Regions from separate parts of the Pradoshia sp. Z5_111 genome, predicted to be linked through region 2. Evidence: riboswitches for the same ligand, from Rfam matches in the RefSeq annotation. Region 2 holds a riboswitch; the other holds the start of a gene.

Region 1 (9,151 bases), on a different contig from region 2:
ACCTTTTTAGGGAAATTCATCACTAATAGACAGAAGGGGGCGAGAAAGTGGATTACAAGGAAGAGCAGAGGCTGGTCAAGAAAGCTATAAAGGGGAATAAAAAGAGCTTTGAACGATTAGTTAAGCAGCATTATGAAAGAATATATCGAACGGCTTATATATATGTTAACAATCAGGAGGATGCATTGGATGTGGTTCAGGATGCAACATATCAGGCCTTTATCTCAATTCATTCTTTGAAACATCCTGAGTACTTCATGACTTGGCTCACGAAAATTATCATTCGCTGTGCTGGACAAGTGGTCAAAAAGAGAGGAACTGTTATACCTTTCTCGGATGAAATATTAATAGGTATGATTCCGCAATCGGAGAAAAAGAAAGAAGTTGATTGTGGAGAATTAATGGATGCTTTGGTCCAAATTAAAGAGAATTATCGGACAAGCATTCTTTTGTTTTATTATCATGATTATTCTATTAAAACAATCAGCACTATTATGCAAATACCTGAAGGAACCGTTAAAACCAATTTAAGCAGAGGGAAAGAGGCACTAAAAAAAATCTTAAATGAGGAGGGATTCGACCATGGAAGAAAAGGATTTAAAGAAGGCATTTAACCAAATACCAGTACCTAAAGAAAGTGTGTTTAAGGCCATTGATGATGGGTTAAAGCAGGGACATGAAAAAAAGAGACCACAGACGATGAAAAGAAAATTTCTATACGGGGGAGTGGCTTCTATAGCAATTCTATCTTTGACAATCAGTTCAGGATTTATCCATCCTACGATGAACAAAGTACTCGCAAAAACTCCTTTAGTAGGTCAAATATTTAAAGATTTTGATGATCCACTTGGCATAGAATTAGCAAAACAAAACCTGGTTACCGAATTAAATGAGACCAGTACTAAAAAGGGAATTAATGTAACTCTGACTAATGCGTATTTTGATGGATATATTGTTTCGATTACGGGACATGTAGATGGCAATCTAAGAGAGCAAAATCCAGGAGAGAGCGATGAGTTAAGTATGGATGGAAATTTCGAGAATTATGAAGGGGATGCTGATCCCTGGCTTAATGGGCAATCAACTGCTTTTAAGAAAAAAGGAGATGGGTTTGATTTTCAAATGACTTTAAATTATCCATATGAGGAATTAAAGGAGAATTTTAATTTGCCAATCATGATCCATAGCATTAATGGGACTAAAGGAGAATGGAATTTCTCGGTTCCGATTAAACAAAAAAAGAATAAAGCTATCGCATTAGATTACACAAAAAACTATCCGAATGAAAATGTCCAAATTAAAGTTAATGAATTGCTTTATGGAAGCATTACATCGACTATTATGTTTGAAACAAAAACAGAGTATGAGAATGATGATATATTTTTAGGGAAGGCAACTGACAATAAGGGGAATCGGTTGGATATTGGAAATCCTGTAAAAGTTAATAAGAAAACAAATGGTAAAGTACGTGAATTTCGAACGATAGGGAATTTAGATCCAGATGCTAAATCCATCACTTTCTATCCACATTTAAGTCTATCAGAACCTTCAGCAGAAAAAAAACTAGCGGCAGGTACCTCCTTTACATTGAATAGTCAACGTTCTGATAAGTCGATCCGAGTTAATGGTATCAAACATGAAAAGGATCAATTGATTGTTGACTATAATTTATATGGATTTCCTAAGAGTCTTAAGGGAGAAAAATATGAGAATTTGCTCGATACTTTAGGGTATGTGTTTAATATAATTGATCAAAGGTTTGTGGATACAGACGAGGATTATACACCATATATAGATCGTAACCATGTTAAAGTCCTTGATAAAGATACAATGCATTTTCAATCAGTATTTGATTTAAGTGGAGAAGTTGTATATGAGGGGGATATCATTCAAAAAATCAACAATTTTGATATGGATCATGCTATTATGCAGTTTGATTTTTATCCATTTTTAGAGAGAGTTGAGCTTGATCCTTTCACAGTGAATATACCGCAGAATAAGGAGGAAATCGAGAATCATAAATAAAAATCGTTTTGAAACTATATTGGCTAAGTTCGGTATCGCTGGACTAAGTTTTCATTTAATACAGAAATGCTATGGATAAAAAATGCACTCCAATTGTTAAGTGTGATCTAACAACTGGAGTGCATTATTATTTTTAGTTTTGCTCTATTATCATAATCTCTTCTTTTTATGATAGTTATATATGATAATCAATAAGACAAACCATAATGGTGTAAGCAGCATTGCTAAGCGTGTTTCCGCAGCAATGAGCATTACAATGAGTATGAAAGCAAACATACCTAGGATTACATAATTTATAGTTGGTGTTAATGGAGCTTTGAATGTAGATTTAGCTCTTAAATCAGGTCTCGTTTTTACATATTTGATATGCGAGATTAAAATAATGCTCCATACCCAAATGAAACAGATGGCGCTGATTGTTGTAACGATTGTAAAGGCCTGCTCTGGTATCAGCTTGCTAAGCAGTGCTCCGACAGAAACTACAATAGTAGAAGTTACTAACGCATTGCTCGGTACATGATGTTTATTTAATTTGCCAAATTTTTTTGGTGCTTCATTATGATTGCTTAAGTTGTACATAATCCGGCTGGTTGAGAATAAACCGCTGTTTGCAGCAGAGGCTGCGGATGTTAATACAACAAAGTTGATAATACCTGCCGCCATTGGGATACCGATTAAGGCGAAGACACCTACAAATGGGCTGCTTGTTGCACTTAATTGATCCCAAGGATTGATGCATAAAATAACAAATAAGGCACCTACATAAAACAGCAAAATCCGTACCGGTATTTTGTTGATAGCAGATGGAATGTTTTTGCGCGGATTAGCTGTTTCAGCAGCAGATACACCAATAAGTTCTACTCCAACGAAGGAGAAGACAACCATTTGCAGTGATAGTAAGAACCCGGATATTCCATTCGGGAACATGCCGCCATGATTCCAAAGGTTAGAAACAGAAACAGTTCCGCTATCTGTTTCAAATCCAATCACAAGCAGTACGATTCCTACGACAATAAGTGCAACAATAGTGACGACTTTAATAATGGCAAACCAGAATTCTAACTCACCAAATAGTTTGACGGTTAATAGATTTAATCCTAATAGAATGACTAAACAAATGATAGCAGGCACCCACTGCGGGATATCAAACCAGTATTGTGTATATAAACCAACAGCAATAATATCGGCCATGGCCGTCATAATCCAGCAGAACCAATACGTCCAGCCAGTCACAAATCCAGCCCATGGACCCAAATAATCAGCTGCAAAATCGATAAATGATGTATGATTTGTATTGGATAAAAGTAATTCACCCAATGCTCTCATAACAAAAAATAGAGCTACTCCGATAATCAGATAAGAAAATAGGATGGATGGACCGGCTAAATGAATGGATTTGCCGGAGCCTAAAAATAAGCCGGTTCCAATTGTGCCCCCAATTGCAATTAATTGTACATGACGATTTTTTAAATCCCTTTTTAACTCTTGCTTAGCCAAGTTGCATGCCCCCGTTTAATCTTAGATGTCTAAAACAGGCACCTAGTAAAATAGATATTTATCATTTTTCTCGCTTTATTTAGATACTATGTCTCACCTCACTATTGATATTGGACAATAAAAAAAGAGATTGGTTGTCTCCAATCTCTAAAAGGGCAAGAATAACAAAAATCGTTACCATTCTGTCCTTTTGCCTGAGATTGTGAATCCTTCGGCGCTGTATAAATACAGTCTCTCCAGAAGCTGCTCCCGCCATAGTTTTATCCACAGCGATCAAAGCGTGCTATATTAAATTATCAATTCTCAGAGTATGTTAATTTATTAACATAATTCTGAAAAAATGTTATGAAAAAAATGCTATCACTAAATTATTATGTTGTCAAACTAAGTACATGTAATTAAATGATTTGTTGAAGCATATGGAAGAGCCCAAGATTTACTTGATATAAATATAACCCATATGCTTTTGAAATGATTAACAGCAAGGGAACATTACGATATTACCTTCACAACTATTGATATAGCTTTATCAAGCGGTGAACTAGAATTAGGTGGTGTGGTATCTGAAATACTTGCTTTTGAACAATCAATTAATGATACTAAACAAGCTTCAGTTCTGATAAACAATTACTATAAGTATTAAATAGTAAAGAAAGGTACTAGGTCTCTCTCTTTTTTGTTTACTATTTTAAACATCTTGAGGATCATTCCTTTAGAAATATAAGCATGGCAATGAGGTTAAGTGGAAGGCCAGAATCGAAAGCTCTCTTTTTCATGTTTATTTTAATAGTAGCGCAATTCTTTCTGAAAAAAGACCAAATCCAAAATGGATTTGGTCTTTAATCTACTTTATTAAAAGGCAAATTGAAATTTAGAGTTCATCCGCTATCCCCAGCAGGATAATACCGAAGATAACAACTGCGATGATCATGTATTGTTTTTTAGTCAGTTTCTCTTTTAGGAAGATTCGTGACAGGATAATTGAAAAGATACTGTAAGAAGCAATCAATGGTGCTGCAATAATTGCATAGCCTGATGCCATGGCAAATACGTAGAAAAATTGACCAATCGTTTCCAAAATAGCTGCTATCCCTTTATCGCGCTCTTTAAATACATGGAAGGATTCCTTCTTAATAAAGCGAAGATAGATAAAACATACGGCAGCGCATAGGAAAAAGGTATATTCATACGCAAGCAAAGCTGAATTTTCGCTGATTAAATTCAATTCATCCAGATAGATGGCATCCGCAAATGTAGCAAGTCCATCAATAATGCAATATAAAATTGGGAAGATAATAGCCAAGAAACCAATTTGGTATTTTTTATCGATATGCTCAGAATTCAGTCGACGAGCTTCATCTTCTGCTCTTTTTTCCAGAACGGCTATCCCCACAATCCCAAGAGTGATGATGATAATCCCAAGTACTTCAATGATACTTAGCTCATGAGTGAAAAAGATGAAGAGCAGAATGCTTGTTACGACACCTGAGGAATTCTGTATTGGTGAGGCGATAGACAATTCAATATAGCGCAAACCAATATACCCAAATGCCATGGAAAGGATGTATAAAGAAGATACTGGTAAATAATGAATCATCTCCATTGGGTTGAACTGTATATCTTTTATAATCATATAGGCTGTTGCATGAATTCCCATGACAAGACCAACCATGATGATAATTTTAATATGGCTGTACTTGTCATTGCTGTCTGATCCCTTTTTATAAAATAGGTCAGCACCACCCCATGCTAAAGCTGTTAGTAGTGAAAAAATAAACCACATAACGATTCTCCTTGTTGAAGTTTAATAAGCTTTCTGAACCCCGTATAACAAGACATACAAAATCGTTTACTCAAGTGAGAATACGTTACTGCTGCTATTGCTAAACGGAGAGCAGAGCTATGAATAAAAATGAATATTAATAGAGTCACAGAGTCAAGAATATAATTTCCTTGTAAACTGTGTCAAGGGATTTAAAGGATGAAACTATAATAGAAGTGTGCATTTAATATAACAATAGTAATGAAAGGGCTATCTTTTTGTTTTTCTTAATTTTTCAAATATAATAGCAGGAGAATTAACAAATATAGAAGAGGATGGAAAGTTCGCTAAACAGGGGAGTTGGCCATGTTAGATTTAGTCCCAATTATGCTTGAAAAGGTAGGCATTATTGTCATTGTAGCGTTTTTAATTTCTAAAATGAATTCCTTTCGCCAAATCATTCACCCAGACCATAATCTAAATGAGCAGTTGAAATTATTTCTATTATTCGGCATGTTTGGGGTTATTAGTAATTATACTGGAATAGAAGTTTATCTTTCTATGGTTGAGGAGAATAGATGGCTTTCAGCTATTGGAGAAGATAGTGCCATTGCTAATACAAGAGTGATGGGTGTTGTGATAGGTGGATTATTGGGAGGTCCCGTTGTTGGAGGAGGAGCTGGCCTGATAGCCGGTATACACCGGTATACATTGGGAGGGTTTACTGCCTTTTCCTGCGCCTTTTCTACCATCCTGGCCGGAATATTGGCAGGGTATATAGGCAACAGAAGAAAAAGGAGCGGGGGTCAGATAACGCCATTGTTTGCTGCAGGTATCGGGATGTCCCTCGAAGCTCTGCAAATGGTGATCATCCTAGCTACTGCCAAACCTCTTGAGCATGCATGGAGCCTCGTGCAGTTTATCGGTTTGCCGATGATCACCATGAATGGATTCGGAACACTGTTGTTCATGCTGATCGTTCAGTCTATAAAGCGTGATGGAGAGATAGCACGTGCGAATCAAACCAATCAGGCATTTTTAATTGCGGACCAGACTCTGCCACATTTTCGTCAGGGCTTGAACACCCAATCATGCAAAGAAATATCGAAAATTATGCTTAATTTAACCGATGCGGATGCTGTCTCTATCACGGATGAACATTTGGTTCTCGCTCATTTGGGGGCAGCCTCTGATCATCATAAACCTAGCGTAAAGCCGAGTACTGGGCTGACTAAGAAAGTACTTGAATCAGGATATGTATCAATAGCTAAATCGAAGGAGGAAATCGAGTGCAGGCATAAGGACTGTCCGCTCGTAGCTGCCATCGTTCTCCCTTTAAAAGTGAATGGGGAAATCTCAGGAACCTTAAAATTGTATTATACAAAGCCGGATAAATTAGACAGAGTTCAGCAGCAGTTAGCAGAGGGGCTGGCTAATTTATTTTCCACTCAGCTTGAGCTGGCGGAAGCGGAACGGCAGGCTAAGCTTTTAAAGGACGCTGAGATAAAAGCCTTGCAGGCTCAGATTCATCCACACTTCTTATTTAATAGTCTAAATACGATATCTGCCCTATGCCGGACTGATCCTGATAAAGCTCGTAAACTACTATTAGAATTAAGTTTATTTTTTCGAGGCAATTTACAGGGAGCCAGACAGTTGCAGATTCCGTTAGAAAAAGAGCTGGAAAATGTAAAAGCTTATTTATCTTTAGAGCAAACGCGTTTTCCTCACAAATATGAAGTTAATTTTGATATAGAGAAAGGATTAGAAAATGTATTGATTCCCCCATTTTTATTGCAGCCTTTGGTAGAGAATGCGATTCATTATGCATTTCCACAAAGAAAACAGGTTGGGAAAATTAATATACAAGTGTGCTCAAATGGCAATTATATGAGAATGATTGTTGCGGATAATGGTCAGGGGATTGTGGAAGAAAGATTGAAAAATCTGAGCAGGCAGGTTGTACCGTCAGCCGGTGGAAATGGTACAGCCATTTTTAATATTAGTGAACGCTTAAAAGGTATCTATAATAACCAAGCCCATTTTAAGGTTGATAGCAAGGTGGGTGAGGGCACCACTGTTAATATCTTAATCCCGCTGGAAAGTAAAGGAGGTGACGAGCAGGATGCTGCGAGCCTATGTAGTGGATGATGAACCATTAGCCAGGGACGAGTTGAAATATTTACTGGCACGAAGCAAAGAAGTGGATGTCTTGGGTGAGAGTGATTGTATAGAAGATGCATTACGTGATATTCCACTGTTAAAGCCGGATATTGTTTTCTTAGATATTGAATTAGCGGGAGAGAACGGATTACATTTAGCCGCTAAACTAGAAGGGTTAAACCCAGTTCCAGCAATCGTTTTTGCCACTGCCTATGACGAGTATGCTCTTCAGGCTTTTGACGTGAATGCGGTAGATTATCTTTTGAAGCCCTTCAGTGAAGAACGTATTCACAAAACGCTGGACAAAGTTAAAAAGCTTCATTTACACACAAAGGAGCCTGAAAAAGTGGATACCAGTAATCTCCAATGTAAGGGAAAAATAGCTGTTATGACAGAAGAAAAAATTATATTGCTTACATGCAATGATATCGTATTCTTAGAATCATACGAAGGAAAGTGTAAAATCCAGGCTGTTAATCATCTTTATAAAGTAAGTGAGGCACTGATTGGATTGGAAAAAAAACTGCCCAAAACACAGTTCTTTCGGGTACATCGAAGCTATCTTGTGAATATTGATCATATCGTGGAGATATTACCATGGTTTAATTCAACCTATAACTTACGTATGTCGGATGGTTCCGAGGTTCCGGTCAGTCGAACCTATGTAAAGGAGCTGAAACAATTAGTAGGAATATAGGATTGATTTGCTATTCAGTAGTTGTAAGTTGTAATTCATCCCATTTATTTTGCGGTTCATTTTGAAAATGAGGTGTAAGAGTTTTCATTTGATACTATGAGAGTATAATACGTATGCAAAAAAGGGGGAACATTGAAATGAATGCGATTACAATTGTTATTGGCTCGATTTGTATCCTTTTAATAGCCTATCGTTTGTACGGGACATTTATGGCGGCTAAGGTGTTGAAATTATCTAATGATAAACCAACACCAGCTGAAAAGCTTGAGGATGGTCAAGACTATGTGCCAACAAATAAATGGGTAGTATTTGGACACCATTTCGCAGCCATTGCTGCTGCAGGCCCATTGGTTGGGCCGATTCTGGCAGCTCAGTTTGGTTATTTACCCGGACTGATTTGGCTATTGGTTGGGGCAGTAATTGGAGGAGCAGTTCATGATACAGTTGTGCTCTTTGCCTCTATGCGCCGCGACGGTAAATCATTATCCGAGGTAGCAAAAGAAGAACTTGGACCTGTAGCAGGATTCTGTACAGGATTGGCCATGCTATTCATTATTACCATTACGATGGCAGGTTTGTCATTGGTTGTACTTGGAGCACTTGAAAGAAACCCATGGGGTACATTTGCGGTAGGAATTACAATTCCGATTGCGATGTTAGTGGGAATCTATCATAAAAAGACAGGGAATTTAAAAGTCCCGACGACCGTTGGATTTATCTTAATTATGCTAGCAATTTTCTTTGGTCCACAAATTCAGGGAACATGGTTAGGCGATTTCCTAACGCTTGAAAAGAGCACTCTTGCTATTATTTTACCAGTCTATGCCTTTTTCGCTGCTGCACTTCCTGTTTGGTTATTGCTTGCACCACGTGATTATTTAAGTACATTTATGAAAATAGGCGTTTTCGCAGCACTTATTATTGGTGTATTTATCGTTAACCCTTCAGTTGAGTTTCCTGCTATTATTCCAGATTTCATTAACGGTGGAGGTCCCATTGTGGCGGGC
Region 2 (9,151 bases):
AAACCGCTTGAGAGAGGGTTCTATGAGATCTCATTGGATATTCAGACGGATCATAAGGTGAGACGGGAGACGATTACGTACTCAACTGAAGCAAAGAAAGTAGTGAAATGGTTAGATAGTTAGGGGGAACAAGATGAATGCCATTTATTTAATTGGATTTATGGGAGCTGGGAAAACAACTGTGGGTATGGCTCTCGCCGAAAAAATGCGTTTTCCCTTTTATGATAGTGATCAGGCGGTAGCTGAACGAACAGGAAGGTCGATTCCACAGCTCTTTGATGAAGTAGGTGAAGATGGATTTAGGGACCTAGAACAGCAGGCACTGCAATCATTGCCTGTCGAAAATTGTATCATCGCGACAGGTGGGGGAATCATTCTCAGGGAAGACAACCTGAATTATATGAAGGAGAAGGGAACTGTTATTTGGCTCCATGCCAATCCGACAGAAATAATAAAAAGGCTCGAGACTGATTCATCACGCCCTTTATTGTCCGGAAATAAAGAGGAACAAATCGTGCAGCTTTATCAAAAGAGGGTTGACCTATATAAGCTGGCTGCTGATTTACAGGTTCATACGGACGGAAAAACAAAAATGGAGATTACAGAAGAGATATTAATGAAAATCACCATAAACTAGCTAACTTCTTATAAATTAATGAATAACACCCATGATAAATGGAGATACTTCTGATGGGTGAATGTCTGATGAAAACAAATGATTATGTAAAATTTTTAACAATTCAGTGGTTAGTGTATATGAAGCAGCCAAAGGAAGTACGTAAAGAGCAACGCCGTAATCATAGAGATGATCGGCCGCCATTAATGAGCCATTGGTTCGGAATCATTCCGTTATCGATTGAAATGCTCTTTAAACGTAAGGCGTAATAAATCATGCTTGTTTGAAAAAGCAGTGGATTTGCTGAACCCACTGCTTTTTTGTATTCTTTTTTATATCTTCATCTTAGATTAAGTCATATTCATGCCATCAAACAAAAAGCCACACATATATATGGCTTACTCCATTATTAATTAATTGACTATTATATATAAATGATTAATCCCATTGCTTTTTCCATTCATCTATTTATTGTTGATAATCCTCCTGAATGCCCTTTAATTCTTCTTCTTTTTTGTTCTTAAGCTGTTCAATACCATCTGCTCGTATTTTATGCATGTCAGAAGCTTTAGCTAGTATTTCCTTTTGGATAGAATCGCTTATCAGTTTTTCAGTATGAAGGGTTTGGATAGCTCCTTCTATTCTGCTTTTTTCATTAGTAGATAAAGAATTCAGTGAATTGGCTAGGTTGATAATTTCTTTTCGTGCATCAAGCATATCAAATGCATGAACAGCCTGTTTTCCGGATATTTCAAAGATAGAAGGGGACCATTTGTTTTTAATTTGGGCATCTAATTCAGATTTATCGCTAACCCGAATGAACTCACCCTTACCAGCTTCGGCTACCTGTTTTAACTGTTGGACGCCTTCATCATCTACATCAAAACCGATAATATTAACGGTTGCCTGGATGTTGGAACCGTGTAATGATTGAGCAGCCTTTACGGGGTCCCCATCACATGTTTCAATTCCATCACTTACGATATAAATCGTATTATTATATTCACCACTATAGTTTGTAAGGATCTCTTGTGCTTTACTGATAGCTTGGCTAAGTGGAGTCCATCCGCTTGCCTTAAATTTATTCATAGCGGTTTGAAATTCTGTCTGAGCATATGGTTTTAAAGGATAAACTGTATCAATTTTACTGCACGATTTTGCTTTATCTGCATCGGAACCGGTTCCTTCATGTCCATATACAAGAAGCGATGTATTTGTATTCTGTGGAAGAGAAGATATAAAGGTAGAAATGGCGTCTTTCGCTATATCAATTTTCTTTCCGCCTGGAACTTCTGCATTCATACTTCCACTGGCATCAAGTAATACAACCACATTCGTTTTTTCAGGTGTTTGTTGCTCTTCTTTTTCTTCTGCTGATCCTGTTGGTAGTTCAGGAGCTTTAAGGCCTGGATCATACATTCTTAATTGATCATAGTATGTTTGATATTCCCCGGTGCCAATAGCATAAATTAAATAGTCATAAAGTTCTTCATCGGTTAGTTCCTTATGTTCTTTTATGTGTTGGGTAATGGTCGTCTCGCTGTTTTTCTTAAATGTATCATTATAATAGTTTAAATAGGGTTGAGCATCCCAACCGGTTTTTCCGTCCAATTTCTTATTGACTATTTCTTTCATTAATATTCCTTGCTCTTGAGTCATCATTCCTTCAAACGTGGCATCAGCTTTTGGGATTGCAGCTTCTGAGCTTTTTTTCTCAGATGGATTAACTGCTTTGGCAGTAGTCTCAACATCATTCCCTTTATCTTGGTCATTGGGTGAGCATCCAGCTGTCAATATAAAAAGTAGAAAAAGCAAAATTAAAATTAATTGATAGCTAATTTTCTTCATCTTGTACCTCCATATCATTCAAAAGTATCAGTAGAAAAAACGGATGAATATACTCAGATGAAAATAGCAGAGATGTTTATGTCGTTCTTAATCTCCTATATTTTACATAAAAACATAATTATAGGGAAATTTATTGAATGTTAAGAGATAAATTGAAAGGAGGTGGAAACGTTGGATTAGGAGAATGCTGTATTAATTGAAATAGCTGCCTCGGTATGGCAGCTATATATTAGAAGTTCTATTTAGAAGTATTGAAGTAACACCATATATTCTGAAACTGGGCAAGCAGGTTCGCCTTTTTACATTTCGATTCATAGCTTTAATGATTAAATAATGGAACGATAGAATGCTCACCAAACTGAGAACATTGATGAGTATCATTGAAAACATATGCCTTAATTGGCTGCCTCTGATTGATACTCAATTATGTTTTGCGAATAACCAGCCTGAGCTTTATTAGGTCCCTTTAGATAGCCTGACCGCTAAGATAAAAAAGTCCGCCATTTATGATGCTGACACGGATTCTGGGTTCGTATTGCATTCGCAATGCTTCCTTTTCAAGGTCATACATGTGAGTTTCCTCTTCTTTTTTGTCCTCATAAAAATGGTTCAGCAAACTCAAATCTTTATTCCAGCGCACGAGAGCATCATCAGCCCACCCATGGTCATCCTGATTAATTTTATTTTGGATGTAAGTTTTGATACGATGCAATCCGCTTTGATAACGAATAATGGGTGTAAGGGTAAATGTATAGTCAGATATTTTAGGTGTAAGTGACAGTTTATCAGCTGAATCAATGAAATTTTCTACAAAAAGACCGTTGATCAGGTTTAATCCTATTGAAAAGAATAAATCCTTTTTTCGGTCGCATTCATAGGAGATATTAACATTTACACCTAACCAGGGAAATAAAGGCATCTGACCACTAGTCATTTTAATCTCCTCAAATAAACGGATATGCTTAGATAGTCTTTGGGCAGACGCGAATATTTGGTGCAGGCGAGGGGATCCGAAATGTATGAATTCCCCTTTTAAATCAGGAGGAGCTGCCTCTTTATCGAGGATAAACGTTAAACTCATCGGATTGGGCACTCCGCCAACTTTCTCGAGATAATGCCAATAAAAAGGGCGGTTCATTAGTTCTTTATCCATATCAATCGTCAATTGCACAGTTAGATGACCTGGCCCTTGATTGATGATTTCACATTGATTGGCTGTGAAAAATTGAACGAGAAACTCAAGAATTTCCTGTTGCTGCATGTGATGGCATCTCCTTTTTTAAATCTTGAGCAAGCTGTATTAGAGAAGTGAGATTATCCATTTTAACCTTCATCTCACCCTCTGTTTTTGATTTATTGAGGATATCGGTTAAATGCTCTTCAAGATTCTTAACCTCCAGCCTTGTTAAAATATCATCAAGTTCTCCTACGACGCGTTCAAATAATTGAATTTTTTCGTAGAGAATTTTCATAATATGATCTTCAATAGTATTTCTGGTCGCAAAATTATAGATTCGGACATCTTCTGTTTGTCCAAGTCTGTGAATTCGGCCGATTCTTTGTTCCAGGCGCATCGGATTCCAAGGTAAATCAAAGTTTATAATATGATGGCAAAACTGCAGGTTAATTCCTTCTCCACCTGCTTCTGTAGCAATTAAGACTTGCGCTTGTTTTTCAAATAGTTCCTTCATCCAGTCCTTCTTACTGCGTTTAAATCCGCCGCGGAATGGAACAGAGCTGATTCCATTTTGCTTAAGAAACCACTGCAAATATAATTGTGTGGCTCGATACTCGGTAAAAATGATAACCTTATCTTTTATGGAATGAATCAATTCAAGCGCTTTTTTTGCTTTTGAATTGCCATCAACCAGTTCGACCAGGTTGATAAGGTTATGTATGGCTTCCTTAAAGCTTAGTCCGGCATCTGGGTTTCGATCGAGCATATTTTTCAGCGTAAAGTAGACGGCTTCTCTGCTGCTGCATGCCTCACGCTGGAGGATTAAAGAAGAAAATGTACTTCCGATACCCTCCGGCAATTCTTTCCTAAATGAAGAAACTCCATCATATAGAGCCTGCTCCTTTTCGGTGAAATCTATAAAAATGGTTTCAACCTTTCTCTTTGTCCATTCAATGCCGGTATCCTGGCGTTTATTTCGAATCATCACCATATTAACCAATTCTTTTAAATAAGCATCATCCTTTAATGAACGTTTCTTAGCAGAGAAGCGTTCATTAAATTTGGCATAGCTTCCTAAATGCCCTGGCTTAAGCAATGATACAAGATAAAAAATTTCTTCTAGCTTGTTTTGAATAGGGGTTGCCGTTAATAGTAGACAGAACTTTCTTTGGACTTTTTGTACAAACTCATAGTTTTTGGTTTTATTGTTTTTTAACTTGTGAGCTTCATCTATGATGACAATGTCATAGGTTTGTTCCAATATGGCAGAACGATGAGGCTCTCGTTTAGCAGTATCTATGGAAGTGATTATACATTCAGAATCCCACCCATACCCCTTTCTATATATGACAGCAGGTATGTGAAACTTCTGATTAAGCTCCTTTGCCCATTGGGATACGAGAGAGGCTGGGACTAGTATTAGTATTTTGCTTGCCAGGCCCCGAATCATATATTCCTTTAAAATAAGACCGGCCTCTATCGTTTTGCCAAGACCCACTTCATCAGCCAATATGGCTTTACCATTCATTCTTTCAATGACTTCGGTAGCAGCTTCGAGCTGATGGTTTAAAGGTGTAAATCCTGATAAATGCTTTGGTGCAAGGAGGCCGTTGAAATCTGGAATCAGATTATGCTTTTCGGCCTCCAATCCGAGTTTAAAAAGAGAGTAGCTGCACCATGGGCCGTCCTCCATAATCTTTTCTTCAAGCTCCTTTTCCCAATCTTCATCAAAATAGACCTTTGGTGTTAAACTCAATGTGAATCCCAACTTTCTTTACTTAAGCTAGTTAGATTAATGTTTGATAGTAATTTATAGAAATCTCCGTCTCAGATAGGTGCTACTATCAATTCCAAAATAACAGTAGAAGGGTAATCTTCGGCTAAAATCTGATTAACGCCTTGTGCGGTTGACGGACATTTATAAGGAATTGATTAAGCCGACCCCTAAACGATTTTTCACCGCAATAAAGCTGAGGTATTACTGACAATTTTTTTAGTTTCTTATTCATTCATCAGAGATAACGTAATTGTTGCCACCTGATAATTGTTGATGGTAGGATATAAATGTAAGACTATTTAGAAAACGGCTTATCTCTTGCTTTTTGTTTAGTATGACCAATTTACATAATTATATGAGCGAATGAAGGCAAGGGGAGAGACCGCATACTGCGGCACCGAAGGAGCAAATGGTGAAACCATGAATCTCTCAGGTACAGAGACTCTTGCTGGACGCATCTCTGGAGAGCGCTTCCTTTATTGTGAAGCCACCCAAGAGGAAACGCCGAAGTACGTTATCCGGCGGTAAACTTTCAGGTATCAGGACAGAGCCCCCTAATTAGGGAGGTTTCTGTCCTTTTTTTCGTGGATCACTGAAGGGTATATCACCTCGGTCAAATGCGGAAAAGCGGCGTTTTACTTAATAAGTTAACAAGCAATCGTTTAAATGTCATAACTAGCAAGAGAATCCGTATATAACGAACTTTTTAGGAGGGTAAGGATGGGAGAATTAAAGCAGACTCCGTTGATCAGTGTGTACAGGGAGTATGGAGGAAAAACAATTGATTTTGGCGGCTGGGAATTGCCTGTCCAATTTTCAGGCATTAAACAGGAGCATGAAGCAGTACGTACAAAAGCAGGCCTCTTTGATGTATCACATATGGGCGAATTTATCGTTAAGGGTGCTGGCTCACTACCGTTTTTGCAGCTCATGATGACCAACGATGTCAGTAAGCTGAAAACGGGCCGGGCACAATATTCCGCTATGTGCTATGAGGATGGCGGAACGGTTGATGACCTGATTATTTATAAAAAAGATGAAGATGATTATTTGTTAGTTGTGAACGCATCTAATATTGATAAAGATTTTGAATGGCTAGAAAAGCATGTCAGCGAAGATGTGGAACTAAAAAATGTATCGGAACAAATAGGACAATTGGCCATACAGGGACCGCTTGCTGCTGATATTCTACAGAACCTTGTAGAAGAAGTGGATCTCGATACCATTGGTTTCTTTGCTTTTCGTGAAGATGTCATAATAAATGGCATTAGTGTACTGGTTTCAAGAACTGGCTACACCGGAGAAGATGGATTTGAATTGTACTGTAAGAGCGAAGATGCAGTGAAACTTTGGAAGGATCTTTTAGAAATCGGTAAGGATAAGGGGTTAGTTCCATGTGGACTGGGGGCAAGAGATACGCTTCGGTTTGAAGCAAAACTTCCCTTATATGGCCAAGAGCTATCACCAGAGATTTCACCTATCGAAGCAGGAATTGGGTTCGCTGTAAAAACTGATAAAGAACATTTTATTGGTAAGGAAGTTTTAAAGGGACAGAAGGAAAATGGTGCCCCTAGAAAGCTTGTCGGAATCGAAATGATTGACCGCGGTATTCCGAGACATGGGTATCCGGTTTTCGTTAAGGATGAAAAAATAGGAGAAGTGACCACTGGAACACAATCCCCAACCTTAAAGAAAAACGTAGGCCTTGTCCTGATTAATGTAGAATTCGCTAACCTTGATGAAGTAGTCGAGGTTGAGATACGGGGAAAAAGATTAAAGGCGAAAATTGTTAGTACTCCATTTTATAAACGCACTCAGGCAGGAGGAGTAAAAAAATGAAGCATCGTTATTTACCAATGACAGAGCAGGATACTGAACAGATGTTAACAGCGATTGGTGTAGAATCAATCGATGACTTATTTTCTGATATACCTGAAAAAGTAAGGTTTAAGGGTGAATACAAGCTAAAAAAAGCAAAGTCTGAATCATCACTTCTGAAAGAATTAACAGAGCTGGCCGAGAAAAATGCCAATCTCAGGACCCATAGTTCTTTTCTTGGAGCGGGAGTATATGACCATTACATGCCGGTCATCGTTGATCACGTTATCTCAAGATCAGAGTTTTATACCGCTTATACACCTTATCAACCGGAAATTTCCCAGGGAGAATTGCAGGCTATTTTTGAATATCAAACGATGATTTGTGAACTGACCGGAATGGATGTGGCGAACTCCTCCATGTATGATGGGGGAACTGCTCTGGCCGAGGCAGCCATGCTCTCAGCAGGACATACACGCCGTAAGAAGCTGCTTGTTTCAGAGGCAGTGCACCCAGAATCACGGGCTGTTTTATCCACTTATGCAAAAGGCCAATATCTTGAGCTTGAAGTTGTTCCCTGTAAAAACGGGGTAACGGATACAGAACAATTGGCGGGTATGATGACTGAAGGGGTGGCTGGTTTTATTACTCAATATCCAAACTTCTTTGGCCGAATCGAAAACTTAGCTGAAATTGAACAAATTGTTCATGAACATAAAGGAATGTTAATTGTTTCAAGTAACCCACTTTCATTGGGTGTTCTGAAACCGCCGGGTGAATTCGGTGCAGATATTGTCATTGGGGATGCACAGCCTTTTGGAATTCCGGCTGCATTTGGCGGACCTCATTGCGGATATTTCGCAGTTACTTCTAAGCTAATGAGAAAAGTACCTGGACGTTTGGTTGGCCAAACAGTTGATGAGGACGGGAAGCGCGGGTTTGTATTAACCCTGCAGGCGAGAGAACAGCATATTCGCCGCGATAAAGCGACCTCAAATATTTGCTCAAACCAGGCATTAAATGCTCTCGCAGCCTCTGTGGCAATGACTGCGTTAGGTAAGAAAGGCGTGCAGGAGATGGCGCTTCAAAATCTTCAAAAAGCGCATTATGCAAAGGAACAAGTAAAAGCAAGTGGACTTGAAATTACCTTTGAAGGACCTTCATTCAATGAGTTTGTTGTTAAGTTAAATGGTTCTGTAGCTGCAGCTAATAAAATGCTCCTCCAAAAAGGCATAATTGGTGGTTACGATTTAGCTAATGATTATCCTGCTTTAACCAATCATATGCTTGTGGCAGTGACGGAGCTGCGTACAAAAGAAGAGATTGATAGATTTGCACAGGAATTGGGGGATTTTCATGAATAAACAGGATCAGCCATTAATATTTGAACAAACCAAGCCGGGCCGTATCGGCTATTCGTTGCCGGAAATGGATGTTCCGGAGGCAGCCTTAACCGATCTTTTGCCTGAGGAGTTCATTCGAACTGAGGAACCAAAGCTGCCTGAAGTATCCGAGTTGGATATCATGCGTCATTATACGGCACTTTCGAGAAGAAACCATGGCGTTGATTCCGGTTTCTATCCGCTCGGTTCCTGTACTATGAAATATAATCCGAAAATTAATGAAAATGTTGCCCGTCTAAATGGATTTGCACATGTTCATCCCCTGCAGGACGCAGAAGCTGTACAGGGTTCATTAGAGTTAATGTATGATTTGCAGCAAAGTCTAAAGGAAATCACTGGTATGGACGAAGTCACTTTGCAACCGGCTGCGGGAGCGCATGGAGAGTGGACGGGATTAATGATGATTCGCGCCTATCATGAGTCGAATGGTGACTTTGACCGCGTAAAAGTAATTGTTCCTGATTCTGCTCATGGTACGAATCCTGCCTCAGCCACAGTTGCGGGATTGCAAA

The links. Region 2 has a riboswitch for glycine ahead of gcvT (glycine cleavage system aminomethyltransferase GcvT). Riboswitches for the same ligand answer to the same signal wherever they lie in the genome.
Region 1: linked by a shared signal. The riboswitch ahead of AC4D4A_RS15545 (amino acid permease) and the one ahead of gcvT (glycine cleavage system aminomethyltransferase GcvT) in region 2 are both predicted to bind glycine.

Annotation. Positions count from the first base shown of each region.
Region 1 is NZ_JBZCPQ010000008.1:41,021-50,171, reverse strand. It holds gene AC4D4A_RS15555 (sigma-70 family RNA polymerase sigma factor) at 48-614, shown strand; gene AC4D4A_RS15550 (DUF4179 domain-containing protein) at 583-2,025, shown strand; gene AC4D4A_RS15545 (amino acid permease) at 2,176-3,522, opposite strand; glycine riboswitch at 3,695-3,772, opposite strand; gene AC4D4A_RS15540 (DMT family transporter) at 4,394-5,305, opposite strand; gene AC4D4A_RS15535 (LytS/YhcK type 5TM receptor domain-containing protein) at 5,651-7,435, shown strand; gene AC4D4A_RS15530 (LytR/AlgR family response regulator transcription factor) at 7,410-8,144, shown strand; gene AC4D4A_RS15525 (carbon starvation CstA family protein) at 8,282-9,151, shown strand, end outside.
Region 2 is NZ_JBZCPQ010000005.1:9,229-18,379, forward strand. It holds gene comGG (competence type IV pilus minor pilin ComGG) at 1-123, shown strand, start outside; gene AC4D4A_RS11520 (shikimate kinase) at 134-637, shown strand; gene AC4D4A_RS11525 (YqzE family protein) at 706-885, shown strand; gene AC4D4A_RS11530 (vWA domain-containing protein) at 1,085-2,464, opposite strand; gene AC4D4A_RS11535 (YqhG family protein) at 2,931-3,725, opposite strand; gene AC4D4A_RS11540 (DEAD/DEAH box helicase) at 3,703-5,334, opposite strand; glycine riboswitch at 5,782-5,873, shown strand; glycine riboswitch at 5,877-5,968, shown strand; gene gcvT (glycine cleavage system aminomethyltransferase GcvT) at 6,139-7,257, shown strand; gene gcvPA (aminomethyl-transferring glycine dehydrogenase subunit GcvPA) at 7,254-8,600, shown strand; gene gcvPB (aminomethyl-transferring glycine dehydrogenase subunit GcvPB) at 8,593-9,151, shown strand, end outside.